DNA from 3 places in the Paenibacillus sp. sgz302114 genome. Region 2 is predicted to be linked to each of the others. Evidence: a T-box and tRNA genes for the amino acid it is inferred to sense, from the RefSeq annotation. Region 2 holds a T-box; the other regions hold tRNA genes.
The links. A T-box is a leader RNA that pairs with one kind of tRNA and senses whether it is charged. The one in region 2 lies ahead of leuS (leucine--tRNA ligase), so its partner is inferred to be a tRNA-Leu.

Region 1: it encodes a tRNA-Leu, which carries the amino acid that the T-box ahead of leuS (leucine--tRNA ligase) is inferred to sense. The anticodon was not compared.
Region 3: it encodes a tRNA-Leu, which carries the amino acid that the T-box ahead of leuS (leucine--tRNA ligase) is inferred to sense. The anticodon was not compared.

The regions. Positions count from the first base shown of each region.
Region 1 is NZ_JBVYOI010000001.1:560,236-570,425, reverse strand. It holds gene AC0LWF_RS02635 (GNAT family N-acetyltransferase) at 1-311, opposite strand, end outside; gene AC0LWF_RS02630 (hypothetical protein) at 450-1,226, shown strand; gene AC0LWF_RS02625 (DEAD/DEAH box helicase) at 1,382-3,181, shown strand; gene AC0LWF_RS02620 (YqhG family protein) at 3,178-4,182, shown strand; gene AC0LWF_RS02615 (hypothetical protein) at 4,374-5,294, shown strand; gene AC0LWF_RS02610 (YqzE family protein) at 5,274-5,537, opposite strand; gene AC0LWF_RS02605 (N-acetylmuramoyl-L-alanine amidase family protein) at 5,676-6,431, shown strand; gene AC0LWF_RS02600 (divergent polysaccharide deacetylase family protein) at 6,399-7,217, opposite strand; gene AC0LWF_RS02595 (exosporium protein C) at 7,371-7,784, opposite strand; gene AC0LWF_RS02590 (glycoside hydrolase family 43 protein) at 7,876-8,796, opposite strand; tRNA gene AC0LWF_RS02585 (tRNA-Leu) at 8,942-9,025, opposite strand; gene AC0LWF_RS02580 (DODA-type extradiol aromatic ring-opening family dioxygenase) at 9,134-9,901, opposite strand; gene AC0LWF_RS02575 (DoxX family protein) at 9,914-10,190, opposite strand, start outside.
Region 2 is NZ_JBVYOI010000003.1:538,587-548,776, forward strand. It holds gene leuS (leucine--tRNA ligase) at 1-1,747, opposite strand, end outside; T-box leader at 1,822-2,055, opposite strand; gene AC0LWF_RS11725 (class I SAM-dependent DNA methyltransferase) at 2,182-2,949, opposite strand; gene AC0LWF_RS11730 (CvfB family protein) at 2,951-3,859, opposite strand; gene rsfS (ribosome silencing factor) at 3,856-4,203, opposite strand; gene yqeK (bis(5'-nucleosyl)-tetraphosphatase (symmetrical) YqeK) at 4,203-4,775, opposite strand; gene nadD (nicotinate-nucleotide adenylyltransferase) at 4,765-5,352, opposite strand; gene yhbY (ribosome assembly RNA-binding protein YhbY) at 5,473-5,763, opposite strand; gene aroE (shikimate dehydrogenase) at 5,788-6,654, opposite strand; gene yqeH (ribosome biogenesis GTPase YqeH) at 6,704-7,825, opposite strand; gene AC0LWF_RS11765 (YqeG family HAD IIIA-type phosphatase) at 7,822-8,352, opposite strand; gene AC0LWF_RS11770 (DUF4129 domain-containing transglutaminase family protein) at 8,469-10,190, opposite strand, start outside.
Region 3 is NZ_JBVYOI010000001.1:549,995-560,184, reverse strand. It holds gene AC0LWF_RS02575 (DoxX family protein) at 1-26, opposite strand, end outside; gene AC0LWF_RS02570 (winged helix-turn-helix transcriptional regulator) at 186-581, shown strand; gene AC0LWF_RS02565 (hypothetical protein) at 672-995, shown strand; tRNA gene AC0LWF_RS02560 (tRNA-Leu) at 1,382-1,468, opposite strand; gene AC0LWF_RS02555 (hypothetical protein) at 1,698-1,907, opposite strand; gene AC0LWF_RS02550 (hypothetical protein) at 2,003-2,323, opposite strand; gene AC0LWF_RS02545 (xanthine phosphoribosyltransferase) at 2,401-2,970, opposite strand; gene AC0LWF_RS02540 (hypothetical protein) at 3,228-3,896, shown strand; gene AC0LWF_RS02535 (ArsB/NhaD family transporter) at 3,882-5,168, opposite strand; gene AC0LWF_RS02530 (YkvI family membrane protein) at 5,277-6,317, shown strand; gene AC0LWF_RS02525 (AAA family ATPase) at 6,429-9,746, opposite strand; gene AC0LWF_RS02520 (metallophosphoesterase family protein) at 9,743-10,190, opposite strand, start outside.

The DNA.
Region 1 (10,190 bases), on a different contig from region 2:
AATAGCATAACACGCGAAGGGTCAGCTATGGCATAATTTCGTTTCTGAAGCTCAGCGTCAAGCAGGTCCGGACATAACGGAGTCAGCTTAAAGATTGCAGGCAGCCCTTCTCTCTTGTAAAATGCCTCGCATGCTTCGATACGCGCTGCAAGTGTAGCCACGTCCTTGCTCGCGCCATACATCGCATGAACCGAATTCGCGCGCTTGGTATATCCTGTAGCAAACCTTAGCAGCCAACCTTCATAAGCTACGGTTTGCAGGGACGGCCACGCATTCATCGTTAGTTCCTCAATCAACTCTACCATGTTCATGTTCAATAACGTTCACCTCCATAGATATTGTATAAATATACATATTAACAACTATTTATTCAATAGAGAAAACGTATATCCAGCGCGCAAAACATGGTAAACTAAGTTGTTGTATCAATATCGAAAGGCGGAGAATTTATGGTACATACGTTCATGATCGCGCCCATCACTTACACTCCCTTCGCTAGCGAAGATGAGCAAATCCAGCAATGTAAAGAATGGGGCTTATTATCCGAGAAAGCTACGAAGACGAAACTTTTCGCATATAAGGGCGGCGGCCTTAACACGACCTGCTCCATTGTCGGCTACGTCGACAGTATGACGGCAGTACTTGAATTTGATAATAAACAACAGCACTGCATTCACCCTTCCTATTTGAAAGAAATGCAGACCGCAAGCTTCGGCGCGAGACAAGTCGCTGCTGCAGATGAGACTGCCGGCGAACAAGAAGTTCCAGTCAGCGAAACGGCATCTGCTTCGACTGAAGCGGCTGTGGAATCGGCTGAGACTGCCGCTGTTCATGCGGCTGCGGCGGCTGCAGAAGCTGAAGCCGCAACCGAAGCTCCTGCTCCGGCAGAGCCGAAGAAGAAAGCAGCAGCGAAGAAGGAGAAAGCGCCTAAGCTGCAGCTGCCCGAAGAGAAGGTGAAAATGACTGCTACGGTGAAGGAATTCACGACCGTGCCAAACAATTTCACTGAAACGGAGGATGAAGTCATCATATATGAAGCGGCTTCTATTACGGAGCCTGCCATTGAGCTCGGAGATGCATGGTCCAGCTACAGCGCGACGCTGAAGAAGCTGGAGCTCGAAATCGGACATACCATTACGTTCGAGTGCAAAATCGTGGAGAAGAAGCTGACCAAGCATCCTGTCCGCTATAAGATCAACAATCCTTCGAAGCTTCAGAAGCTATAAATGTTCACGAGAGACCCTCCATTTGAGGGTCTTTTTCTTTTGCTCATCCCCCGCCATTCTCCTTCCTTATGAAAAGCATACTTAAAGGCCATACTACTAGATAGGTGAAGCTTTCTTAAGCTTAGCCTGGTCACTGAAAGGAGTCCGATAAGCACATGCAACCGACTAACGACCCCATAAAAGAGGCTCCGGCCGTCAAACGCAAGCTGCATTCGAGCGTTGATTTACAATTTGACCGCACCTGGCTTCACAATCTGCAGGATCGTGTTGACCGCAACGGCCCGTGGGACGATTGGACGATGTATCAGCTGGCGATTGAAGCTGAACAGTCGAGGCTCATTGAAAGTTTCGATGATTTGCAATGCTTGCGCAGCCTCCCTTCCTTCGAGCCGATGGCGCATCAAATCTCGACAGCGCGCAAGGTGCTGCATGAGATGAGCGGACGAGCCATTCTTGCCGATGAGGTTGGCCTTGGCAAGACGATCGAAGCCGGTCTCGTACTGAAAGAATATATCGTGCGAGGTTTAGTGAAGAAGGCACTTATTCTCGTTCCCGCCTCTCTCGTGCTGCAATGGGTACGCGAGCTGAACAGCAAATTCGGCATCTCGGCTGTCGCGCAGAAGAAAGAGCATTCCTGGAACAACGATGTCGTCGTCGCTTCGATGGACACTGCGAAGCGTGAACCGCACCGTGAACGGCTGCTTGCACAGGACTATGACGTGCTCATCATTGATGAGGCTCATAAGCTGAAGAACAAGAAAACAACCAACTACCAGTTCGTTAACCAGCTCCGCAAGAAATATTGCCTTCTGCTGACGGCAACGCCCGTGCAGAACGATCTAGACGAGCTGTATAACTTGATTACGCTGCTCAAGCCGGGTCAGCTAGGCGGACAGAATGAATTCGCCGCGAACTTCGTCCTCGATAAGCGGCTGCCGAAGAACGAGGAGCAGCTGCACGAGGCGCTGTCTACCGTCATGATCCGCAACCGTCGCGGCGATGGCGATATTCACTTCACGAAACGGATCGTGAAGAATATTCCGCTGAACCTCTCGGCCGAGGAGCAAGCGCTCTATGATGGCGTGACGAAATTCGTCCGGGATCGCGCAAGTGAATCAGACGGAGATTTGTCGAGCCTACTTTCACTCGTCACACTGCAGCGCGAGGTGTGCAGCAGCCGCGACGCCGTATTCGTCACGCTCGTCAATATGTTCAAGAAGACGCCGGAGGACTCTCCGCATCGCGCGAAGATCTGGGAGCTCGTCGAAGTCATTCGCACCATCACCTCCAATACGAAAGCGGAGAAAGCGATGGAGCTTGTCCGCGAGATGAATGACAAAGTAATTATTTTCACAGAATACCGGGCGACGCAGGAATACCTGCTTCAGTATTTCCGCGCCAACAATATGGTTGCGGTTCCGTACCGTGGCGGGATGAACCGAGGCAAGAAGGATTGGATGATGGACTTATTCCGCGGCCGCGCTCAAGTTCTTATCGCAACCGAGGCGGGCGGCGAAGGCATTAATCTGCAATTCTGCCACCATATGATCAACTTCGACTTGCCGTGGAATCCGATGCGGGTGGAGCAGCGAATTGGACGGGTCCATCGACTCGGCCAGACCAGCGATGTGCGGATATATAATCTGTGCACGGTGGGTACAATCGAAGAACATATCGTCAATCTGCTTCATGAGAAAATCAATCTGTTCGAGCTAGTCATCGGCGAGCTGGATCATATTCTCGAACGTTTCGAGAAGACCGAATCGCTGGAGCAGCGGCTTGCCCGGCTTATGCTGGAGACCGGCGGCAATGGCGATTTGCTGCGCAAGCAAATTGACGATCTCGGAAACTCGCTCAGCCGCATCCGCGATGAAGTGGAGCTAGAAGATGATGAGATGAGCGCAATCAACTCCGTTATGAATGCCGTTGGCCAAACAATCGAGGTGAGACCATGAACGAACGTCAAATTCAAAAATTCGTGCAGAGGTACTTGGATGCTACCGGCTGCCATATCGTGGAGAAATCGCCTGCCCACTTTCAGGTCAAGCTGTCGCCGAAGGCTGATCGTGACCTGACGAACCGCCCCTATTATTGGAGCTTCGTCGATCGCACTGGCGCAGAGCCTGAGACGATGTCGCTGCTGCTCGTAACTGATAAGCAGAAGTACGACAATCAAATGGCTGCGCTGACACAAGCTTCGCAAAGCCAGCAACATTCTCCCAGCAGCACCGGGGCAAGCGGAGCTGATGGAGCAGTCGGAGCCGCGCAGACAGCGCCGGCGCCGAACTCCACCGAGGCCGTTCTCGGCCGCTCCTTCGGCTACATTCACGGCACATTGAACACGAACATTCGCGTCCCGCGAGAGGATCTTTATTTTGGCTCAAGACGGCTTAATCAGCTCTTCGATTCTTCCCGCCAAGGCGGCAGCTACCTGTGTCTTTTCCAGGAGCCGGATAAGCGCAGCAACCACCCACTCGATTCCACCGCATACAGCGCGTGGTTAGGTGTCAATATGAAGGTCGAATTCGCTTGCGATATGAAACGCGAAGAAATCCACTCCTTCGGCATCTCTCTAGCTACAGGGCAATGCATCGAGCAGTTCCATGACCGGCTGCTGCAATACCGCATGACGCCTAAGCTGCCGCCGAATGTGCATACAGCCAAAAACGCGTTCACACTTGTCAAAGCAGCCGCCATTGCGGAGCAGACGCTCGAGCGAAAGCTGCGGAATTACGATTATTCATGGGCAACTGCTGCTGCCAAGCGGTTAAACGAAGAGCTCGAAACGATCAACCACTACTACGAGCCGCTTCTGGAATCTGCCGAGGAAGAGAATAAACCGCAAATTACGGAGCAATTCGAGCGCCGACGGGATGAGATCCGCTGGCAGTACGAGCCGCGCGTGACGGCTTCCGCCATCAATTGCGGCATTTTCTACTTGCAAGGAATAGGCTGAATCGTACAGGTCAGCATGATGCGACAAGAACAGCGGTATGACCCAACCATCCGGCAAAAATAGAACGATGCTTGTCCATGCCGCTTGACAGGTTCCTACACCCTTTTTCGCCCCATTTCGTTACAATGACGGTGTCAGGATCGAATGCACGAAGGCAAGTCAAATCTCAAGGAAGCAGCAGGTGATGCATATTGCACAGCTTACGGCGCCTTATCCTCATTTTGGCCATACTTGTCTCCGCTATCTTCTTGATGAATAATGAGGTTTCTGCATCAGCCTCAGCCGCCGCGGCCACCGCTCGCGTCATTCATGCACCTGCCCAAGTGAAGTCGAAGCTAGAGCAGCAAGTGAAAGCATGGTCAGACACATTATCCAAGCAGCAAGGGTTCGGAGCGTGGAAGAATGCAACTCCTGTTATCGTCCCAATTGGCCCTGGCACGCACGGATGGCTGGTTACCTTTCAAGTCAATCATCAACCTGTTGGCTATATGATCGTCAATGCAACTGCGAACGGCGGATTTGCGCTTGGGGAATACGGAGCTGGCAATCATCCCGCCTTTGATCCGAACACCCTATATCGCTCCATGATCCGTCAAGGACTGATTACATCATTCGCTGAAGCCACAAAAAAGCCGCTCCATCTGGAACGGCTTTACCTCTCTCCGGTGCTCGCTGTTTGGAAATGGACAACAGCAACTGGCGGAACCTATTATTTGGACGCATGGACAGCGGAAGCATTGCCTATTAACAATAAAATGTGGGACGAACAGTCAGCAGCTGAGTCCGCGAAGCTGCAGAAGCAAGCACAGACGCTCACCGCCGTATCCGGGGTGCGAGTCAATGAATGCTTCGATCCGTATGAACGTATGCCCTGGTTGACCAAAGCTCCTCTATCGTACGATCAAGTTCGGCTGCATCTCCCGGAATATTTAGATCAAATGAGCCAAATCCGCTATACCGCGGAGCTGTATCGCCAGACGGTGCTCTTCGTATTCCCCGCTATCGGCTATCACAGGTGGAACAGCTCGTCCATCTTCGTTGAAGTGGATTATGAAGGGTCGCGCTACATCCCGATGGCGACGATGAACGATTTAGGTCATTTTTACCGGTAAATCAGGTAAATCAGGTAAATCAGGTATTTCAGGACGTTCTTCGCTGCTCTGATCTCGAGACGATGACTTAATGAACTGCATGACCCCTAATCCGCCAATACCGAACCAGCGTGTCAGCCAAGGCTCTTTTGCTGCTTTGGCTTTTTGGCGATTCTCTCTGCGCGTATCCATTGGCGTATCAATGAAGTTAATCGCTTTGCCTGTAAGGAACTTAATGTAATCTTCCGGTTTTTCAACAGCCATAACGTTTCACTCCTTTTCCCTTGTGAATTGCTTATCTACAGTGTCTCCGCTAATCATTTCTTTCAAACATGAATGAGTTTCCTCGGACTGTGCCACGCTAACCTAAAGTCTTCTGGAACTGGAGGTATGGCATAAACAATGTCAGTAGATCTCATTCACCGAAAGTTGATGCGACTCATTTTACCGATTTGCACGGTTCTCGCCCTTAGCTCCTCCCAGCCGGCATTATGTGCCGCCGACGCTTATCCGCTGGATGCACCGGCAAAGTATACCAGCACTCAAGTGCTGCCGCCTGATTACCAGCGGGCATTGCCAAGCGCGGAAGTGCTGATCGACGTCGGACATGGCGGCATTGACGGCGGCGCTCATCACGAACATGTGCTGGAGAAAGACATCAACCTCGCGATTGCGAAGAAGCTCTATTTGCTTCTAAGCGCAAGCGGCATTAAAGCTATTCTCAACCGTGATGCCGACTACGCGCTAAGCGACGACAATAGATGGAACCCCGCCGGCTCAAGGCATAGACGCGACCTGTCGCAGCGGAGCCAATTGACCAAAGAAATCCAGACGCGTATCCTCGTCAGCATTCATGTCAATTGGGCGCCTGACAAGACGGAGCACGGACCGCTCGTTCTCCATCAGAATGAGGGCGAGAGCGCGCTGCTTGCATTCTGCATCCAGGATGCGCTGAACCGCAAACAGAATACGGGGGCACTTCCGCGCGTTGGCAAACCTTTCTATCTGCTGAACGTCGTTAAGCAGCCCGCCGTCATCGTAGAATTGGGATTTCTCAGTCACGAAGGCGACCGTGAAATGCTGATCGATCCTCGCAAGCAGGTTCAGCTTGCAGAAGCGATCAACTCAGGGGTGCGGAATTATATCCTTCTCCGCTGACGGAACGATCATCTGTGATAAAGTGACGAACGTTGTATTCGGCTTCATCCCTGGAATGCTCGCTTTAAGCGCCGAAGCTGTCAGCTTGCCCGGAGGGCCGACATGGCCGATCGTGACACAGCTGTCATGATTCTCCAAATATTTCCGCAGAATGCCGACCTGCTTCGAAATATGACTGGCCGTGTATACATCATCAAGGAAGACTTGATTCGATAATAGAGGTACGCCAAGCTCTGCTGTCAGCTTCGGCAGCACCGTCTTAAAGGTTGTTCGGCTGTCGAGGAAGAACATGCCATGCGCTTTCACGACGGACAGCACGACGCGCATGACCCGCTCATCTGCCGTTACTTTGGAGCCCATATGGTTGTTCATCCCGACGGCATGCGGCACGGCGCTAATCGCTTCTTCGACGCGTTTGCGAATCTCCTCGTCGCTCATTGCGGTTGTAATCGCGCCAGGACCAAGCCACTCCGGCTTGCCGCGCACCGGCTCCATCGGCATATGGACGATCACGTCGTGACCGAGCTTATGCGCAAGCTCTGCATCCTGCTTCGTCGTCGGCAGGAACGGCATCACTGCCACTGTAAAATGAACCGGGAGCTCCATCATCTCTGGCGTTCCCGTCATGTTGTTGCCGAAATCATCAATGACAATGGCTACCTGGCGGTTGCCTTTCAATTCACTCTGTATACTTGCCTTAGCAATGCCGCCAATCGGCAGAAGCAGCATGCTCGCAGCAATTATGCCGCATAAGCCTGTCCATTTCGCCCGCTTCATCTGGGTCATTTTGCACACGTTCCTCTCGTTGTATCAATACTCGCTCTCCTTCATTGTTTGTGTGAATAGGTAAATTTATGTATTTGTTGCGAGTGGCGGGCAAAAGAAAAAGATGAGGATCATCGCTGATCCCCATCTTCTTCAGTTGCTTTGTATTTCGAGTTAGACTGCATAGACAGTTGCGCTGAGGTTAATCGGACCAATAACTGCAGCACCGGATTCAGTCAATCTTTCCACATACAAGGAATAACCGTGTGCGCCAGCAGATACATTAATGTCGATCACTTGGAAACTGACAATCATGTTTCTCTCATAGCCTGGTTCCACCCCTTGCAGGGCATAGAAGATCTCTTGAGTGCCACGAAACACGCGGAATAACAATTGCGTCACGCTGTCTCCTTCGCCTGCAACACCAACTGTGGCATTCAGCTCAACACGGTTATTCGGGAAATGCGGAGCAACAAAGATGCCTAGCTCAGCCAGAATTACTTTCTCAGGCATAAGCGGAATTTCGATATGCACCTGGTCAGTAACAACTGCAGGTACACTCACGTTATAATAGATTACTTGTGTCATTCGTTCAACAACTCCTTCCATCGCCAGATAATGCTAATCTATGAAAATAGCAATCATTTGGTGTGGATGAGCTGTATTCGCTGCCTGCCTGCTAATCTCCGATTGGTCGCGCGCTAACGCCTTCGAACGTCAGCTGTACAGGGCGAATGCTTCCATCCTCCTCAAACTCCATGCGGTCCAGGCAGACGACTCGGTGATTCCGGTCTGTCTCCGTAAGCGGGCGGCGATGGTAGACGATAATCCACTCATCTGTGCCAGGCACTTGAATCATGCCATGATGCCCCGCGCTTGTTGCAACCTCCGGATTCTGCTGCAAAATCTTCCCTACACGCTCGAACGGCCCAAGCGGCGACGTTGCTTTTGCGTACGCGACCGAATAATCCGGCACGCCCCAGCCGCCTTCCGCCCACATGAAGTAATAGAAGCCATCGCGCTTAATCATGCATGGCCCCTCAACGAAATGCTCCGGAGTTACGGACTTGAACGTATCGCCATCCTCAAAGTTATCAATGCTGATCATATCTTCATTCAGCTTCACGACATTGCAATGTCCCCAGCCGCCGTAGTATAAGTATGCGCTTCCATCATCGTCGATAAAGACATGCGGATCGATGGGCTGAGCGCCGTGGTGGAACTTATCAATAAGCGGCTTCCCAATCGCATCGCGATAAGGGCCTTCGGGCCGGTCAGCTACCGCTACGCCAATGCCACCGATCTCATCATCGCTCTGAATATCATTCGCCGCAAAATAATAATAATATTTGCCGCCGCGCTCAATCGGAGATGGTGCCCATAACGCTCTCCACGCCCACGAAATGCTGCTCATTTCGAGAATGCGATCAACCTTCGTCCATTCAATCAGATCCGAGGAATAGAACGCATCGAAATGAGTCTGCTCCTCATAAGGGGCGGAATAAGTCGGATAAATCCAATACTTGTTATCAAAAATTCTAGCTTCAGGGTCTGCATACCAGCCTGCAAATATCGGATTGCCTGACGTGCACTTCAACATGTTCTCAGTCACTGTAACTCTCCCTTTGGTTGAACCAGATTATGGTGTAGAGGCAATTATATCAAAAAAAAGGAAGTATCATCAATTCGTATAAACAAAAAAAAGCCCTTCAGAATCATCTGAAGGGCTTTAGTGTTACATGTAATGCGGTCGAGAGGACTCGAACCTCCACGTCATTGCTGACACTAGAACCTGAATCTAGCGCGTCTGCCAATTCCGCCACGACCGCAAATCTCATATGCAGCTTCTTCATTTCTTCAGAAGCGGCGAGAATTAATATACCACGGTCACTAACGTGAAGTCAACACTACTCCCGAAAAAATTCAGATCGCCCTAACTAGAACTGAACGCTGAGCGTGCTTAGCGATCCGTGCTCAATCGTATCGTACAGAACACGAATATCATTGCCCGGCGTATTCGCCCCGAGCGCAATGAGCAGCGGCACAAAATGCTCTGCTCGCGGAACGCCGCGTCTTGCATGCGGAGCCAGCGTGTCGTACTTGCTGAGCGATTCGATATCGCGTGCCAGTACTTTCTCGCGAATCCAATCTCTAAATTCCACAGTCCACTGCCGCGGTGCAGCATCTCCTGCACGATCAATCTCGTTGAAATTATGCGTCAGAAACCCGCTTCCAATGACAAGAATGCCATCCTTCTCAAGCCCCTGCAGAGCTTCGCCGATTGCGATATGCTCCCTCGGAGACAAGAATGGGTTAACCGATACAGGCACAATGGGAATATCCGCTTCCGGATAGGCATGCATCATGATCGGAAAGACGCCGTGATCGAGCCCGCGATACTTCTTCTGCACGGGGATATTGTGACGGCGAAGCCGTTCCTCTACGATATTCGCGACAATCGACGAGCCTCTAGCCGGGTATTGCACCTGATAGTAAGATGGCGGGAACCCATAATAGTCATATACCATCTCATGAACATCGTCTGTAGCGGCAATGGTCGTAATCTCGCTCTCGAAGTGCGCGGAGAAGATTACAATCGCTTTGGGACGATTCTCTTTACCATAACGGTTAAGAAAAGCAGTAAATTCCGATTGCTCGAATATCGTCATTGGCGATCCATGCGCCAGAAATACAGGTGAAATCATAGCAGTCCCCTCCTACCAGCGACCAACAGCAACAATGACAAGCAGCACGACGAAGATTACGTTCATTCCGATCGCTTGATTTTCTTTACGCTTCGCATGTACGCCAATTGCCAGCACCATGATTACGGCGAGTGCAATCGCTGCGATGGAAGTGAGAACTGGCGCTACATCCGTCGCGAATGGTACGATCAAACCGATGGCTCCCAGCAACTCTGACCAACCGATGAAATTGACCATTCCCTTGGAATAATCTTGTGCCCAAGGCATGTTTACCTTCACCTTCTCATAC
Region 2 (10,190 bases):
CATTGTTCGTGCCGAGGATCATACCTTGGTTCACGAGCTTGTAGAACGGCTCCTTCGTATCGACTACGCCGATATCGTAGAGCACTTTATGCCAGAAGCGCGCATACAGCAAGTGAAGCACCGCATGCTCGGCGCCGCCGATGTACAGATCAACCGGCAGCCATTCCTTCTGCTTCTCTTTGGAGCATAGCTCCTTCTCGTTATGCGGATCAATGAAACGCAGGTAATACCAGCAGCTGCCAGCCCATTGCGGCATTGTGTTCGTCTCGCGGCGAGCTTTCATGCCCGTCTCAGGATCTACCGTCTCCACCCACTCCGTTACGTTCGCAAGCGGAGATTCTCCCGTTCCGGAAGGCTTGATTTGTTCCACGTCGGGCAGCAAGAGCGGCAATTGATCGTCTGGGACCGGCTTCATTGTGCCATCTTCCAAGTGAAGAATTGGAATTGGCTCGCCCCAGTAACGTTGGCGGCTGAACAGCCAGTCGCGCAGACGGTACGTCACTTTGCCTTGGCCTTTGCCTTCTGCTTCGAGCCATTCGATGGCACGCGCAATCGCTTCTTCATTGCTAAGCCCGTTCAAGAAACCGGAGTTCACGTGTGCACCATCGCCAGCATAAGCGGCTTCGCTCACGTCGCCGCCGGAGACTACTTCAACGATCGGCAGATTGAACTGCTTCGCAAATTCCCAGTCGCGCTCGTCATGACCAGGAACTGCCATAATCGCGCCTGTTCCGTAGCCTGCAAGCACATAATCAGCAATCCAGATCGGCACGAGCGCGCCGTTAACCGGATTAACCGCGTAAGCGCCTGTGAATACGCCGCTCTTATCCTTGTTCAGGTCTGTACGTTCCAGATCGCTCTTGCGCGCAGCTGTCTCTTGATAGTCCTTCACTGCAGCGCGCTGCGCCTCAGTCGTAATCGCTTCAACCAACTCATGCTCTGGAGCAAGTACGCAGTACGAAGCACCAAACAGCGTATCCGGGCGCGTTGTGAACACAACGAGCGAAGCATCATGACCATCAATTGCGAAAGTCACTTCTGCACCCTTCGATTTGCCGATCCAGTTGCGCTGCATATCTTTGATGCTTTCCGTCCAGTCCAGTTCTTCCAAATCTTCAAGCAGACGCTCTGCATATTCCGTAATGCGAAGCACCCATTGGCGCATCGGCTTGCGGATAACCGGGTGGTTGCCGCGCTCGCTAAGGCCGTTAATTACCTCTTCGTTCGCAAGTACCGTTCCAAGCGCCGGACACCAGTTAACCGGTACTTCAGCTACATAAGCAAGACCTTTGTTAAACAGCTGGATGAAGATCCACTGTGTCCATTTGTAGTAATCCGGATCCGTTGTGCTGAACTCGCGATCCCAATCGTACGAGAAGCCGAGCGACTTAATTTGGCGACGGAAATTGTTAATGTTCTTGACCGTAATTTCACGCGGATGCTCCCCTGTATCCAGAGCGTGCTGCTCTGCTGGCAAGCCGAACGCGTCCCAGCCCATAGGGTGAAGGACGTTGTAGCCGCGCATTCTCTTATAACGCGACACGATGTCTGTAGCGGTATAGCCTTCCGGATGGCCTACATGCAAGCCTGCACCGGACGGATACGGGAACATGTCGAGTGCATAAAACTTCGGCTTCCCTGCATCCTCTGTCGTTTTGAACGTTTTGAACTCATCCCAATACCGTTGCCATTTCGGCTCAATTACGAGCGGGTTATAACCCTGTTGCTCTTGGCGCTCCTGTGTCATAAATATGCCTCCCATTTCACTAAACAAACTAGTCTTGCCGAGAAAATAAAAAAACTCCCGCCCCTAGCGTAATCGCTAGGGACGAGAGGATTATGCTCCCGTGGTACCACCCTAGTTAGCAAGCGGTATGCTTTACCGCTGCTCACTCTATGCCTTTAACGCAGGCGAGACGGCACGCTTGGCAGCTAAATAAGCTGTTCACGTGCGGCTCCAAGGCGAGTTCACTTCACGCTGGTCCGACTTGCACCTACCGCCGGCTCTCTGATCCAGACGCTGCTGAAGCTACTGCTCCTCTTCAACACCATATAAGCAAAAACGACACATCTCCTAATGGTTAGACGAAATTCGTTTTGTGCAGGGAAAAATAGATAGTTCGATTATAATTAATCCTATCTTACCATGTCAAGGAAAAGCGCCTAAAACGGACAGCATGATCACTTGACCGCTGCAAAAAACAGTCGTTCTGCATCGCCCGTTGCCGGCTCCAGCAAGAAATCAGCATATAGCTCGACCTGAGAAAAGCCTGCACCTAGCAGCACTTCCCGCAGCCACGCGGCATCGTAGGCACGCTGCACATGAGTTTCTTCAATGCGAGCGAAGCTGACGCCTCTCGAATCCTCACGGGCGAAAATCGTCAATTGATGCTCGATTTCGCCTCGCTCCTCATCAAGCTCGCACGTCCATATGTACGCCACATCCGGCTCATCAAGAACAAAAGGCTGCTCGCTCGCATAACGATCCAGCGTTGCCTGCGAATGAACATCGAAGAGAAATACGCCGCCCGGCTTTAGCGCCCGATAAGTCGCTTCTATCGCGGCAACGACATCTTCTTCTTCCGTTAAGTAGTTCACGCAATCACAGAAGGAGATGACCGAATCGACTTGCTCGCCAAGCTCCCACTCCGTCATATCCTGCTGCAGCCACGTAATCGTCCCTCGCGCAGGTCCGTCGCTGCGAACCGAATCTTCCCACTTGCTCTGGCCGATCGTCAGCATGTCCGAGGACAAATCGATCCCATAGACTTGATAGCCTTGCCTTGCAAGCGGGATCGCGATGCTGCCTGTCCCGCAGCCGAGATCAACAACCGTACGCGGCGTCCCATATCGCTGCCAGCAGCTTTGCGCAAACTTCAGCCACTCTGGATACGGCATATCCGCCATCAGCCGATCATAGACAGTGGCAAACTGCCGATAGGCTTCCATGTTAGCCCTCCTGCTTCTCAGCCGCAGCGGCTTGCTCGGTCAGCTTCGTCCAGTTGCCTTCTTGCGTTACAATACCGTCGCGCATCAGCTTGCCTAGCGCGCGCTTGAAGGCACTCTTGCTAATGCCGAACTTCTGCTTGATAATGTCCGCTGTAGTCGCGTCAGAGTAAGGCATTGCGCCATTCGGACGCTCTTTCAAAAATGCTAGAAGCCGGTCTGAATCTTCCATGCGGCCTACTTCCTTGCGCTGCTGCATCGACAGATTGACGCGACCGTCTTCACGAACGAACGTTACCCTGGCTTTCACGCGCTCTCCGAGACGGAGCAATCTTGTCCGATCGTCAGCTGGAATTAAGCCGTACGCGCCGAAGCCGAGCACGCCGCCGTCAATCATGACGAACGAGCCGATCTTCAATGTCTTCGTTACCCAGCCTTCCACCCACGTGTTATGCCACGAGGATGGCGCGTGAAAAGCAAGCTCAGCCAGCTCTTCCTCGAAAGCTATCTTTGCAACGAGACGGCCTATCTTGTCGTGCGCGAGGATAACATGCACCTCATCGCCGATTTTTGGACGCAATTCCTTCAGCTCAGGCTGTTCGGACAATGGCAGCAGCAGCTGCCGGCCAAGTCCCATCTCAAGGAATGAGCCTATACGCGGATGAATATCCGCCACTTTAAGACGAGCCACTTCTCCCAATTGGATAAGCGGCTTCTTCATTGTCGCAGCGATGCGGTCCTCGGAATCGAAGAATAGAAATACATCATAGAATTGACCGATCTGCGGACGGTGGCCGACGAGCTCGGTATAGTGCATAAGCACTTCGTTCTCGCCGTCTGTCATGAAGTAGCCGTAAGGAGAAACCTCGCGGGCCAGCTTCAAATTCTGCGTTGTGCCTGCTACGAGACTCATGCTAATTCCACGACCTTCGCATCGGACCATAGTCGTTCGATGTTGTAATATTCGCGCTCTTCGCGATGGAATACATGAACAACAACGTCGCCGATGTCTACAAGCACCCATCTGCAAGTATCAGCACCTTCGATGCCGCGAACCCGTACGCCACGCGCTTCCGCCTGCTTGCGGATTTCGGTCGTGATTGCCTGCACCTGTGTATCCGAATTGCCGTGACAGATGACAAAATAGTCTGCGACGAGCGAAATGTTCTTCAAATCCAGCGCCACCACGTTATGCGCTTTCTTATCTTCCGCCGCTGCTACAACGGCTTTCAGAAGTTCCTCTGGATTTACTGTCATTACTCAGCCTCCCGTAATTGAAGTATTAAATCATTCCGAGCTGCAACGGTTAGCGGATAAATCCGCTTTCCCTGCTGAAGCAAGTAAGAAATCGTAGAATCAAACCCTGCAATAAGCGCCTTTTCCACACTATGCTCGGCTATTTCTCTTATTTTATTCACGCCTGGGAAATCACGACCGGGTTCCATATAATCGGCGAGACAGACGATTTTGTCCATCAACGTCATTCGTTCGCGACCGGAGGTGTGGTATTTGATCGCATCCAGCACTTCAATATCTTCGATGCCATAATCACGTGCTGCTATGAAAGCACCGACCGGCGCATGCCAGAGCTCTTTGTCATATTCGAGCAGATCGCTCGGAAGCCCTTCCTCCCGAATAATCGTCTCCATCCGCGAGGTCGGCCAATATTTCGCGACATCGTGCAGAATCGCAGCCAGCTCCGCGCGAACCGGATCACAGCCGAACCGCTCCGCGAGCAGCACTGACGTCTCCATCACGCCGAGCGTGTGCGTCCATCTCCGTTCAGGCATTTCCGCTTTGACCGAAGCCATCAGTTCATCACGATTCATAGAGTTCATTCCTTCGAATAAACGAATAGACTTTCTCCGGTACGAGGAACCGAATCGAACGGCCTGCCGCGATACGCTCCTTGATAACCGTCGAGGACAGCTCGAACAGCGGCATCTTCACGACTGTCAGCCTGTCCTTGAGATAATCCGGCAGCTCGTTAACTTCCATGTCCTCACCGCCGCGCGTTACGCCGATGAAGCGCACCAGCTGCGCCAGCTCCTGAATGTTATGCCACTTCGGCAGATCGTTGACGCGGTCCGAGCCGATAATAATGCTGAACTCCCGCCCCGGATACAGTTCATTCAACTCTTTTATCGTATCGATCGTGTAGCTGGTGCCTTCTCGCTCCAGTTCGATATCCATAGCGCGAAAATGCGGCTGAAAATCAATCGCCCGATACACCATCTCAAGTCTGGTAGCCCCGTCAGCAAGAGGAGCGTTTTCCTTAAGCGGCGGATGGCCGGCCGGAACAAACCAAACTTCGTCTAGGCCGCATGCTTCACGCGCCGATTCGGCAGCGAGCAGATGGCCATAATGAATGGGATCGAACGTGCCGCCCATAAAACCGACTTTTATCAAGTTCATGTCTCCTCTCGCTGAGCGAACATTATGTAAAACCGCGCAAACCTTTTTTCTTTAAAAGTAATGCTGCTTCGCTCCGGGAACATCCCTTGCGGCTGCTGTTGATTCGGTGGTTTAAGGCAGTTCAATCGTTTTATGATCTTTACTTTCTTTGTACAGCACGATCGTCTTGCCGATAACTTGAACAAGCTCGCAGCCGGATTCAGCTGCTATCCATTCGCCAACTTCTTTCGGGTCTTCGATGCTGTTGTTAAGCACAGAAATTTTGATCAGCTCGCGCACTTCGATCGCTTCTTCGATGTGACGAATCAGATTCTCGTTCTTGCCTTCCTTGCCTACTTGAAAAATCGGGTTCAAATGGTGCGCCAGCGAGCGCAGATGACTCTTTTGTTTACCTGTTAGCATGTGAAATTTCCTTCTCTCGTCAATTTAGCTTTTGGACTGCTGCAGCGCTTCAAGCACTGTCTCTCGCATCGCTTCTACCGGTGCAGGCTGTCCCGTCCAATATTCAAAGGCATAAGCGCCTTGATAAATAAACATTCCAAGTCCGCCGTGTATCCGGCAGCCTCTCTCCGCTGCTTCCTTGAGGAAACGCGTCGTAAGCGGGTTATAAATCAGATCGCTCGCTACCGTGTCCGGCTTCAGCCACGAGCTGTCAATCGGCGTCTCATCCACATTCGGGAACATGCCGAGCGATGTTGTATTAATAATAATATCACTATGCCCGCAAGCCGCTTGGAGTTCATCCTGGCCGATAGCCCGGATTACCGGAACAAGTCCACGGAATGCGGCAGCCAGCTCTTCTGCACGGGCAACTGTACGATTCGAGATCGTAATGGACGCGACACCTTCGCGAGCGAGCGCATAAAGAATACCTCTTGTCGCCCCGCCGGCGCCGATGATGAGCACATGAGAGCCTGCAAGATCAGACTTCGCTTCTTCTTTAAGCGACCGGACATAGCCGATGCCGTCTGTATTGTAGCCTTTCAAGTGACCGTCCGTATTCACGATCGTGTTGACCGCTCCAATCACTTGCGCGCTTTCGTCGATTTCGTCCAGCAGCGGCATAATGTCTAGCTTATGCGGAATTGTGACGTTCACGCCGCGGATGCCCATCGCACGGACACCAGCTACGAAATCGCCAAGCCGATCAGCATTTATATGAAAAGCGGTGTAGATCCCATTAATCCCGCGTTCCCGGAACGCCCGGTTCATCATAATCGGCGATTTGGAATGCCGAATCGGATCGCCGATGACGCTGAATAACACCGTATGGCTGTCTACCTTGTTGCCCATCCTTTACGTTCACTCTCCCCTAAACATATGGATGATCTTTTCTCTCGGATTAAATCAGTGCATCGCGCATGATCACTCGAATGCCCTTCGGCACATGAATGTCGATAAGGGCGCCGCTTGCGCCGTTCACGTGAATCCAGCCAAGGCCAGAGATGAACAAGTCGGTCTCTGTATTGCTGCGTACTGTCAGACGGTGACGCGTCCATGCCGGCATCTCTTCCAGCTGCTCCTTCGATGGAGGCGCCAGCAGCTCGCCTTTATGATCGGCGTACAGCTCGTCCGCCCGCTCCAGCTTCGTCCGGTGCACCTGCAAGGCATTGGACACATACAGGGTGAACGATTGACGATCCCCTTCGATAAAATCAAACCGCGCAAGCGCGCCGACAAACAGCGTCTGACCGCTGTTCAGCTGATACACGAGCGACTTGATCGGTTTATCCGGCAGTAATGCGCCCAGAACGTCGCGCGGAACGATCTCCGTCATCCGATGCGAGTAGACGATCCCCGGCGTATCAATGATATCTTTGCCGTCATCCAGCGGAATGTGTACCGCATCAAGTGTCGTTCCTGGGTAACGCGACGTCGTCAGCTCTCGCTCCAAGTCGCTGTAGTCGCGGATAAGACGATTGATTAGCGTCGACTTGCCGACATTCGTCGCGCCGACGACATACACATCGCGGTTGCCGCGGTGCTCGCCGATTGCTTCTATTACACGCTCGAAGCCGATATTGCGTTTCGCCGAGCAGAGCACGATATCGACGACGCGCAAGCCTTGCGCCTTCGTCTGCTTCTGCACCCAGTTCAGCAGCCGGTTCGGGTTAATGCCCTTCGGCAACAAATCAATCTTGTTCACAACGAGCAGCACTGGATTGTTGCCGACAAAACGCTGCAAACCAGAGATCAGACTGCCTTCGAAGTCGAACAGATCGACAATATGGACGACTAGGCTGTTCGTCGCGGCAATGCCGCCGAGCAGCTTTAGGAAGTCGTCCTGATCGATGGCGACCGAAGCCGCTTCATTATAGTTCTTAATACGGAAGCAACGCTGGCAAATGGCCGGCTCCTTCGCAAGCGCCGCTTGCGGGATGTAACCCGGCTTGTCCACCGACTCCGTCTGCAGCTTAATGCCGCAGCCCGCGCACGAGGTCCCTTGTTCTAGCTGATTGGTCATGATTTTCTTTGTTCCTCCTCGGGCCAGAGCCCTTTTTTGCGGAGACTTCTTAGGGCAATCTTCTCCAGCATACGGTTAAATTTCGTCATAATGCCCTCTTCATGAGGTGCAATCGGCGCGACGAGAATGGTGAACAGCCCCATTCGTCTGCCCCCGAGCACATCGGTCATCATCTGATCGCCAATGACGGCTGTCTTCTCAGCCGGCATCCCAAGCACTTCCAGTGCCCTGTGAAAAGCGCGATTCGCCGGCTTGCGTGCCGCATGAACATACTTAATGTTCAGCGGGTCAGCGAATTTGGACACACGCGTCCGATTATTATTCGAGACGATGACAACTTTAAAGCCGAGGTCGCGCACATCATCAAGCCATTTCACAAGCTCCGGTGTGGCGAGCGGCACTCTCGCTCCTACAAGCGTATTGTCAAGATCTGTAATGATGCCGCGAATTCCCTGGTCTTTCAGCTTATGCAAATCGATATCATAAATGGTATTGACGCGCATTTGCGGCAACAGCCGTTCAAACATAGTTTCGACTCCCCTGCTATCGCTATCACGCAAACTATACCATAATTAATGAATTTGTTGCAAAGAAAGCCAGCATAGATGCAAGGCACACCTACGCTGGCTCCTTCAGACAAACGTTACCCTAAATGCTCACGGATTTTTTTCATCGTAACCGTCACTTGATCAAGCTCAGCCTGTGTCACCTGACTGCTGCTGTACATCGCCTTCTCGAAGGCGTGCTGCACTTCGCGGAATTGCGGCTGCAAGGCCGATAGCCGAACCGACCAGCGCCCCATCGTTTCGCGCACCGTGTCGGTTTCGTTGTATTCCAGTCCCTTCTTCCGGCAGAACCGGATGAGGCGGTTCGTCTCCCGTACTACTCGTTCGTTAACCGTGCCGGACCTGCCTGTAAACCATTGTCTGATCATCGATAGGAAGCGGAACCTGAGAATAATGAAGAGTAGAATGAGTGCGACCGACGCAATTGCCGTCGTCCAGATGATCCATGGTTGCAGCAGATAACCAGTAGGAGATTCGGTTTGAGGAATGGATTCCGGTTCTACATCCGGCGCAAGAACAGGTTCTGGCGCTGTTTTGTCCTTCGGCAGCGCATAAGGGTAAGCAAACCCTGACGTTGCTTCGAACGGCAGCCAGCCATATCCGTTAAAATAAATCTCAACCCATGAGTGCGCATCTGCGTTACGTACCGTATACGTGCCCGCACCGCTAGGATTCGTTTCGGCACCGGTCATGCCTTGCTGCCGCAGCATATCAGCCTCATTCGGAATCGAGCCGGGAGAATAGCCCTTCACCCAGCGGGAAGGAATACCGATCTCACGTGCCATTACAGCAAGCGCGGTGGAGAAATAATCGCAGTAGCCTTCGCGAACCTCGAACAAGAAGGAATCGACGAAATCTTCGCTCGCCCGCTTCGTAACATCCGGCGTATTCGTATAGTTGTACGTATTCTGCAAATAGGCGACGAGCAGCTGCATTTTGTCATATGGCGTTGCGCCTGTCTTCGTAATCGCTAGAGCAAGCGCCTTGACGCGCTCCGGTATGGTGGGAGGCAGCTCCAGATACATCGGATCCATGGCTGAGCTCGCCTGAATAGCCGCGCCGCTTCTCAGCTTCTCTTCATCAAGGATCGGCACTTTTGATTTAATCGTATACTTCTTCGGATAAGCAGCCGAGCCAAACTTCATTAGACGCAGCTCCCAAGCTTGCGAGAACCAGCTTAAGCCTGGCAAGCTGGTCTTCCCGTCTACCGAGACGACGGAAGAGATTGGCCCTGCGCCGAACAGAACCGGATACTTCGTCTTGCTAATCATTTCCACGGTCTGCTCTACGAGTTCGGTTTCCGTCTTCGCTTCCGTGTACAGCGCTTTAAACGACTGGCCGCTGGCTACAGGACCATTGCCCTTCTCCAGCTTCTCCTGCACAGCCTCTAGCCAGCCGTTACCGTTATAATACGATCTCGTTTCTCCACGCCAATAGCTTTTCTGCGAGGTTGTCACCGTCATGACAGGCGTATAATCGAACTCAAACCCGCCGCCTAGCGACGCATCGCTCCGGCTGTAACCGGATTGGCTGTTGTTGCTATCCTTCGATGCGGGTATTGAAATGGCTTTGTCGCCGATGAAGGAAGGCACCGTCTCATTCCGCGCTTCTTTCCACGCCGTATAAGGATCGGTCAGAATCGGATTGATCGCCGGAACGAACAGCCCTGCGCCCATGACGAGCATGATGATAATCGAGATTGGCAGGAAGAGGCTCAGCGGATATTCGAGCAGCTGCGACCAATTCTCGGGATGCCGCTTCTGAAAGCTGGCAAAGTGGCTCGCAACGAGCCAGCCAAG
Region 3 (10,190 bases), on a different contig from region 2:
TGCATAACCCAAAGTGCAATATTCACGTTTCATTCTCCCCTTATCGGTTATTTTTAACAACATTGCCTTCAATTTGAATGCGTGTATGTTATGGATGTATAATAGCCTCTAGGGACAATATTGAGAAGTAGGCACATTAATGTGACATAGTATACAAAAAGATACCTAAGGAGAATCCTAAGCTAATGTCTGAGAACTGTGAGTTCACAAAGGTACTGGAAATTTTGGGCGGCAAATGGAAGCCTTCGATCATGTATCATCTTTTCTTGAACGGAACGATGCGATTCAGCGAGCTGCAGCGAGCTTTGCCGGAAATTACGAAGAAGATGCTGACGACGCAGCTGCGGGAACTCGAATACCACGATATCGTACACCGGAAAATCTATATGCAAATTCCGCCGAAGGTCGAATACTCTATGACCGAGCACAGCAAGGGCTTAATGCCGGTTCTTATGGCCATGAATGATTGGGGCAAGGCACATATTCAACACCTCCACAAATTACACGGAGAGGCGCAGCCTGACCAAGAAGTCGTGAACAAAAGCGCGAACAACGACATTGTTGAGGTTGAAGCTAAATAGCGATAAGAAAAAGGGACGATCAGCTGCACCGAGGTGCATGGGGTCGTCCTTTTATGAATAGATTCATACAAAGAAAGGCAGGTGCTGAATATGAAAATGAAAATAAGAGTAAGAGCGCTATTCATCCTGATGCTGCTGACTGTAACTGTATTAACATTAACAGGCTGTGTGCCAGGCGACGGCGTCAACAACGCCGATCGTCCCGCAGGATTCTTCTGGGGCATATGGCACGGCTGGATTGCACCTATCTCCCTCATTATCGGCATATTCAAACACCACATCCGAGTATATGAAGCCCACAACATCGGATGGTGGTATGATGCCGGATTCTACATTGCGGTCATCAGCGGTTTTGGCGGAATCTCGTTTAGACGACATAAGAAAAACTCCTCGGATAAGTCGAAGAATTGTTAATGAAAGTCGGACCTCATTGCCACTGCAACGAATCTTCACAGCCCTGCTCCCCCGCTAACGAGCTCAGATAGCGTTATTTGAGCAATTTTGGATAGTTTGGGTCGCTAACGAACTCAGGTAAAGTTATTCCGCAGTTTTGAGCCATTTAGGTAGCAAAATCAGGGCAATAACGTGCCCCCAGTTCGTTAGCCGAATTAACCTGTCGAAATCGACTAACTAAGCGCTATACGATTCGTTAGCCCGGAGTGGGCTTGCCACCTTATCATTCCGAAGAACGGCTACATGTCCTCTCAGCATATGAATACCGCACTCTTTAGGCTAACAGGATTGCATAATGAGAACATAAAAAAACTCTTCGAAAGCTTCGAAGAGTTGTGTTTGTTATATGGTGCGGTCGAGAGGACTCGAACCTCCACGTCATTGCTGACACTAGAACCTGAATCTAGCGCGTCTGCCAATTCCGCCACGACCGCATCTTGCAGTGATTGCTTCCAAGTGAAGCAACGAAAATTAATATACCATAATCCTAAATGACAAGTCAACCGATAACCTATCTTTTTTATTTATTTCTTAATACCAGATTCAAAACCACGATGAATAGCATCCAGCAGCCGGTACGTGGTATCACAGCAATACTCCCAGAACATGATGCCTGCGAGCTCCTCTTAAAGGTTAGGGTGGCTTCGTCCCTTCGTGCTATGGCTACAGCTGCGTTCTTGGCGCGGTAACCGGCTCATAAATATAGCCACGGCTAAGCTTCACCACTTTACGATTGCGTTTACGGATGACGACGCTATCTGCGTCCCAGGCAACGACGATGCCCATCACATCATTGGCCTCCATGCCGTCACGAACGACACGGAGTGAGATCCCTTCTATCCGGTATTGATCCAGCTGTTCTTCGGAAATCACGATTGCATTCCACTCCTCTATCCTTCATCGTTATAAAAAAACCTCAGGGGCGCGGAGGATTGCTCCTGCCCTGAGGCTTCCGGTTCTCGTTCTCGCTAACCGACATGCTCCTTGGAGTCATTCGTCTCATACCATTCATCCAACACACGGGACGACATGACACGACTCGCAATATACTCCGTTTGCTTCTCGGAAAACTGTTCTTTCCAGTCAATCTCTAGCTCTTCGGCAAGCTTCACAATTGTCAGTAGCTCCGACCATGCGACATAACGTTTATACCAGAAGAACTGCGGGTGCTCAATCATATAAGGGTACAAGTCATCAAATTCAGTATGCTTGCAGTCGAGTGCACGTTCGAAATGAATTTTCGCGTCCGACAATTTGCTAATTAAGTAATCTGCTGTAAGTTTACCCATATATTGACGCCTCCCTCCATTACTTATGAACATTATAAGTCAAATCAGAGCGCGTGGAAAGATACTGAATCTTGGTATTATTCGAAGCGAATTTGACCGCCGTCCAGGGAGGAGATCTTCGCGAGCGACTCGACGCGGATTCCTTGTTCGCGGATCGTACGCGCTCCTGACTGGAATGATTTCTCCACTACGATACCAAGTCCGGCAAGCTTCGCGCCAGAGCGCTCTATAATCTTGATCAGGCCGCGCGCTGCATCGCCGTTCGCAATAATATCATCAATAAAGAGGACCGTATCATCCGCATTTAAGAATTGACGGGAAACCATAATATCCGTTACAATTCCTTTCGTAAAAGAAGGCACGCGCTCGCAGTAAGCATCCGGGTCAGCGATTAGCGTCTTCTTCCGTCTAGCGAACACGAGCGGTACGCCAAGGGCAAGCGCTGTCGCGTAAGCAACAGGAATACCAGAGGATTCCACCGTTATGACCTTCGTAATCGGAGTCTCGGCATAGAGGCGCGCGAACTCCTTGCCCATCTCTTGCGTTAACAGCGGATCGACCTGATGATTAAGCAATGCATCCAGCTTCAGGACGTCCTGATTTAGAATAGAAGCCTCGCGCAGTATGCGTTCTTTTAACAGTTCCATTCGCCAAACCTCCACCGTAAAAATCTTTTCCGTTAAAGTTACCATATGTACCCTGAGGTGTGCAACTTACAGGTGCAAAAATAGCAATGCAAAACAAATTCACTGCAACTTTCTTCCAAAATGAGCGTCTAATTGGATACGAGAAACGCTGACAAATAGAGCGTGTTCTGCAGAACATACAGGTGGTGCTAATGCACATGGATATGATTTCGATACACTTAATAAAAAAACCTGCTTTAACCGGGGCAGCATGCCTCTTGCTACTTCTCATGGCAGGTTGTCAGCTCGGCACCGGCGATTTCTCACAGGAAAACAACGATAATACAGTGGTGAGCCGCATCAATTCTGCTTCAACGAATGAGCAGTCAGACAGTCCGCAAAAAGCGCTGGATACAAACCTATCTACAGCTGATGCCACTTCTGGCGAGACTCCCTCAAATAACGATGCGACAACAGTTGCTGATGCAACGACAGAGTCCACCTCGACCCCTACGAAGGCTTCAGCTAAGTCACCTTCAGCGAAGAACGAGAAGAAGTGGGACCCGAAAGCCCCTAACCTCATCGGCATTGCCATCGGCGACCCCAAAGCGACTTGGGACAGCAAGCTCGGCAAGCCTTCGGACAACTATAAGATAGATGATGATAAAGAGTCCGTCACTGTGTCCGAATATGCCGCTTTCTCCGTCGGCTACGGTGCCGATAAGAAGGTCAAGTTCGTCGACGTATTTGACAAGAGCACACCTACAGGATTGAATGGGCTGATCGTTGGCGACAGCCAGAATGCTGTAGTTAAATCGCTCGGCAAACCAGATATTCAAACCGCGAGCGTTCTTGCATACAAAGGAACCGGTGCGTTGCTGAAGTTCGATCTTGACCCTGCCAATAATACGGTTCTCTCCATTAAGCTGTTCTCAAATCCAAACTAGCCAAAGCGTGACAAGCGCAACGAACAGAATGGGCATCGTCAGCAGCAAGCCTAACTTGCCGTACTCCCGCCAGGAGATTTCGATGCCGCCTCTACGGAGCAGTTGCATCCAGAGCAGCGTGGCGAGCGACCCGATCGGGGTCAGCTTCGCGCCTACTGAAGTTCCAAGGAGGCTTGCAAACGGCAAGTAATGCGGTCCTGCCATATGTTCGATCGAGAGCGAGGACACGAGGACAGCAGGCAAATTGTTAACCGCCGCGCTCAGCAATGAGAAGACAATCCCCGAACTGACGATTCCGACGAACTCACCATGCTTCACCAAAGGCTCAAGCAGCTCAGGAAACCATGATATTGCGCCATGCAAATATAAGCTGTACACAATCAGATTCATCGACAGCGCGAAGACGATTATTAGCCACGGCGTTTGTCTTACCGTACGCTGGAAATCCCCTTGCCGGGCAAGCAAGCTTGCCGCCCATTGAATCGCCGCTCCACCGAGCGCGATTGCTGCCACCGGCAAATGTATCCGCTCCGCGAGAAAGTACCCCACCAGCATTGCAGCCATAATCACCCACGATAAGATGAACAGCGATCTACTTCCAATAACGGATGCCGGCACGGGAAACGATTGGGGCGCATCTGACCTATGTTCTTCTCTCCGAATACTCCGCCCAAAATAGGCAACCGTTACAACTACAGTTCCGACAATGGCGCTTAAGCCAGGCAGCAGCATCGTTCTCGCATACTCGCCAAACGATATTTCGAAGAAATCGGCTGTTAAAATGTTCGTCAAATTGCTCATCATAAGCGGCGCGCTTGCTGTATCCGCTATAAACCCGACGCCTAACAAAAAAGCGATCCTCGACTTGCGCGATAATGCGAGCAGCGATGTGACTTCAAGCACGATCGGGATCATGATGAGAATCGTGCCATCATTGTTGAAGAAGATCGTAATGCCAGCAGCGAGTAAGCACAGCAGCACAAGCAGCGTTAACTGATGATGGTGAAACCTTCGTACGATATGAAGCGCTGCCCACCGGAAGAAGCCGTTCGCATCCAGCAGCGAAGTAAATAGCATAATGCCAATGAGCGAGAATGTCGCGTCCCAGACAAAGCTCCATATATATGCCGCGTCCGAAGGCGCAAGCAGTCTTGCTGCGAATAATAGGAGCGCGCCGATTAGCGCAATAATAGCTTCATGAATGCCTCGAGGTCGCCAAACAATAAGTGCAAGTGAGGCAGAGAAGACACTAACTGCAATTGCAATGTTCATGAAAGTAGGATCAACTCGCTAACCTGTCATAATAGTCATGCCCGTCCCTCTTTGGACATACCTTGTTATTAGGTATCGTTTGGGAAATAGGAGGTTGTGGCTTAGATGATGAAGCGGACGAGCAAGGTACTACAAATTGCTTTTACGTATATGGGTACAATTGTTGGCGCAGGGTTTGCAACTGGCCAAGAAATATTGCAGTTTTTCACACGGTTCGGTTTACCTGGTGCAATAACCATTATAATGGCGACCCTTATGTTTGTATGGCTTGGCGCCAAAATGATGCTTATTGGCAGCGATATCCGCGCCAAATCGTATGAAGATGTCAATAAAGTGCTGTTCGGCGAGCGTTACGGACGATGGGTCAGCCATTTCATGCTGCTTATGCTGTTCGGCGTATGTGCCGTCATGCTCGCAGGCGCAGGCTCAATATTCTCGGAAAACTGGAATATCTCCTATCAGTCAGGACTTTTAATTACAATCTTCGGCTGCTTCCTGCTGCTTCGCAAAGGAATGAATGCCATTCTGGCTGTCAATGCCATCGTCGTACCTATTATGCTTCTGTTCACCGTGCTCATTATTATTGATACGGTGCAAACGCCGGGCTCGGACAGATGGCTGCTTCTAAGCAGCGATCATTCGCTGCTCTCGATCTGGGCTTCACCGTTCTTGTATGCTGCGTTCAATCTCTCTATGGCACAAGCCGTGCTTGTTCCGCTCGGGGCGGAAATGCGTGACCGTAAAACGATTGTATACGGCTCCTGGGTCGGCGGCATCGGCATCGGCTTCATGCTGATCGCTGGCCATATCGCCTTGTCCGTCTATATGCCTGGCATCCAGCAATACGCCATCCCGATGGGCGGCATCGCGCGCGAGCTCGGGCATGGCATTCAGTGGATCTATATCTTCCTGATCTTCGCAGAAATCTTCACGACGCTCATCGCGGACATCTATGGCTTGACCTTGCAGCTTCAGGAGCGGCTAAAAATCTCTCGGACGCTGCTCACGATTATAACCCTCGCTTGCTGCTACGTTGCCAGCCAGATCGGTTTCGGTCCGCTGCTCTCGACGCTCTACCCGTTGTTCGGACTAATCAGCCTCGGATGGCTGGTGCTGCTCATCCGGCAGCGACCTCCGGCTGGGGAGTAGGGTGGGAGCGACAAAGAGATAAGCGGTCTAGGAGGCAGGTGAAATCGTGAATGAGATCCGGAAGCCTAGACGGCGGGAGAACTCTTAAATGTGATTGTGAAGCCTAGGCGGCTATGTTATAAGTTCAATGATGGCTGCATCTGGGATAACGCTTAGCAATGCGTCCCGCATATGATCGTGGCAGGTGAAAAGAATGATCTGTCTTCGCTCGGCCAGCTCCCTCAGAACAGCTGCCGATCCGATCAGCCGTCCGTAATCGAAATTGACAAGCGGATCATCGAGAATGAGCGGCAATGCGCTTGAGGATGAAGAGGCCTCTTCGGCAAGAGCGAGCCGCATGGCGAGATACAGCTGTTCAGCAGTCCCTCGGCTCAAATACATACTTTCAATCATTCGGCTGCCTTCCGTCTCCAGGGAGATAGCCTGTTTCTCTTCATGCATCCAAATCCGTTTGTATTTGCCGTCAGACATGATGCTCATCAGTCTCGACGCTTCGCGTAGAACCGCCGGCTGCCGCTGCTCCTCCATCACTCGTTTCGTACGGCGAATCATCGCCATGCTGAAGGACAAGACAGCGTAGCGGTCAATAAGCTGCTCTAGCGTTGCAGTCGCCTGCTCGCGCTCCATCGTCAATCGCTGCCTGTCGCTGTTTTGAAGAAGCTGCTCCATACGCTGCCGCTTGCGTCCAACATGCTCCAGCAGCTCTACGTTTCGCGCCTCGTGTTGCGACAACTCCTCTTCAGCCTCAGTCTTCATGCGTTCAAGCTGCGTTCCATCATAGATCGTATACCAGCTCTCAAGCTGCTCACGCTGCGCATTTGTTAAACCCGCAGTCAACTGGGCATCCAGCTTGAATCGTGCATTCTCAATCGCTGCAAGCCGCTCAGAGCGCTCCAGCGCATCGAGCCATTCGAGCTCATCAGCCGCATGTGCAGCTTGGAACCACTGCTGCTGTTTATTGCCTTGTTCCTCGGCATGCTTGCTCTGTTGTTCAAGCAATAGTTCTTGATCAGCTAGCTGACGTTTAAGCTCTCTCTTCTGCCGCTCAAGCAAGCTTTGCTTGTCCAGCTCTGCCTGCAGCAGTCGAAGTGCCGCTGCAGCATCGCCGTGCGCCCGATAACAGATTGCCGGGAACGCTTCGGACAGTCCGAAGACGGCTTGCTCGAAATCAGCAAGCTGCTGTTCGATTCGCGCCGCCTTGCTCGCGGCGCGGTCATAGGCTTGTAATCGAAGCTGGGCCTGCTCAGCGAGATCGTATGTTTCAAGGGCAGCTTCAGGCGATAGCTCCGCCTGAAGCGACCTTGCCGTTAGCCAATCGCGCCACTTGGCCGCGATTGCTTCCGCCGCTTCGGCCGCGTGCTCTGCCGCGGCTGTTGCAGCTTCTTGCTGCGCGCGCAGCCGAGCTTGCCGGCGCGCGAGCTCGCGAGCGCGCTCCGCGGCGCTGGCGCTCGCGCGGAGCTCGTCCTGCCGCGCGTCGATCGCTGCGCGCAGGCGCGAGAGCAGCGGCGCTGCGCCCCCGGCGGCGCCGGAGCAGCCGCGAAGCGGCGACCCCTGCGCCGCTGCTGCGGCTTCGCTGTGCGCCGCAGCAAGCGCCTGCGGCGGCGCTGCGCTCGCCGCGAGCAGGCCGTGCAGCAGCGGCTCGGCTTCGCGCGCGAGCTGCTGCAGCGCGGCCGCGACGCGCCGCTGCGCGGCTGCAAGCGGCTGCGCATGCGCCGCAGCCGCTGCCGCCGCTAGCGCTGGCGCACGCCCGCGCCGCGCGCGGCCGCCGCGGCCCGGCGGCGCAGCCATGGCGCGCGCGCCTGCGGCAGCGGCTTGCGGCTGCCGCTGCGCAAGGCGCAGCAGCGGCGGTGCCGCCAGCGCAGCCGCCAGAGCACCGGCGGCTGCTGCCGCGGCAGGCTGGCCTGCCGCGGCTAACAAAACAGCACCAGCGGCCATTACCCCGCTGGCAACCCAATACGCGGCGTCAGGCACACGCCCCCGCGACACCGCAACAGAACCCGCTTGCGCGCGAACCTGCGCAAGCTCAAGCACATGCCAAGCTTCCTCGAATTGTCTGGATGCGCTTCGCAGCGCCTCCAATGTCTGAGGAAGCAGCTCTATCTCCTGCTCTGTAGCTTGTCCACCAATCGCATCCAGCTCCACAAGCTGCGAATCCGCTTCCTTCAGCTGCACAGCAGCTGCACGAAGCTCCGCTTCAGCTAGGCGGAGTGCTTTGTCTCGCTCCTGAAGCGCAGCTCGAAATACCCGAACCGCTTCCCGCTCCGCTACACCGGACTGAAACGAGCGCAGCGAGGCTTCGTTCCATTCCGGCGAGATTTGGCCGATTAACCGGTGCACAGCTTCAATATCTTCCCTCGCTTCTGCGCTCAGCTCAACGAGCGATTGACGAGCTGCGTTCATGGATTCCACCGACAACATAAGCGACTCAATCTCAGTCTTTCTTGCCAACAGCTCTTCATCGACAGTCAGAGTGCTAAATTCCCGACGCAGCCGCTCCGCAATCGTATTCGATTGCTCCAGCTCCTGCTTCAAGCGATAAAGCTCTGCCGCAATAAGTTCCCAGCGAGAACGCGTATCCGCGGCGAGCCTAGGCATCGAAGTCCCAATTGCCGCCTGCTCATGAAGCAGCGCCAGCCGCTCCACCCAAATCTCCCACAGCTCGCACGCTCTCGCAAGCAGTTGCTCGCGCTCGCGCAGCATTGGCAGCTGACAATCGATCTGATCAAGCTCCGCTTCCGCGCCAGCTAATTCCTCGGATAGCGCATTGTACGCAGCGATTCCATCCTCCAGCTGTCTCAGCTGCGCTTCCGTCTCTTCCAGCGATCTCACGAGCTTATTCATCTGCTGCGTGCTGCCTCGAGGCCGATACAGACTGTCTTGCTGCGCGGTTAGCAGCTTCTCCGTCTTTGCAATGGCGCCACCGCCATTCCATCCGGCGTGATACAATTGTTTACCAAGCTCGTCCCCTTCGAGCATCCCGATTGCTTGCAGCTCTGATAGCGTAATGGCGTACAGCTCGCGAAACAAACGCTCGTTGACACCGCCAAGAAACATTCTCTCCCACTGCTGCTGTGTAAGCACTTCAGCTGAAAGTGTTGCCCCACTGTAAGCGCTATGTACTTCTTCATTTTGCTCGATTCGGACATTGATTTTGCTGGATGCCTCTCCAAAGCGCTCCAGCACATAACGGACCCCGGCGGTATTTTCAAAAAACAATCTCCCGCCATGGCGACCACCGTTCACTGGCTCCAGCCGCTCTGCCGGATTGCCTTTGCTCGCAAAGCCGAACAGCATCGAGCGAATAAAGCTCATCATTGTGCTCTTTCCCGCTTCATTCGGGCCATAGACGATCGTAACAGGCGCATCGAAGCGATACGCTCGATCGCTAAGCTTGCCGAAGCCATCAATATGCAAGCCCCGCAGCTTCATGCCTTATCGCCTCCCTCTAGCCCCGATTCTGCTTGTTTTTCGGATGTTTTTAATGGCGAATCCTCCATCAACAGTCCCGCAGCCAGCTCTCTTGCGTTAGCGAGCCATTGAAGAGCCCGCTCCCCCTGCATTTGCCGAACGAGCTTTCGCAGCCTTGCATTCGCATGCAGAGGCTGCAGCGCTTCACTCGCCAGTTCTTCGAGCGCAGCTTCATCTGCCTCTATGAACAAGCTGCTTCGGATTAGCTCGCCGGTGAAGCTATCCTCTTTTGCAATCATCTCATAATCAAGCTCAGCGCCGGACTCCGCATCGATCTGATACACCCAGCACCACGGCTCGGCAGCATCGTCATGTACTTCAAGCAAATCAGAGATCCGCACTCGAATGCCATGAAGCAGCTCTTGTATAAATGCAGCCTCTGATAATTGGTGATGCAGCGGCCCT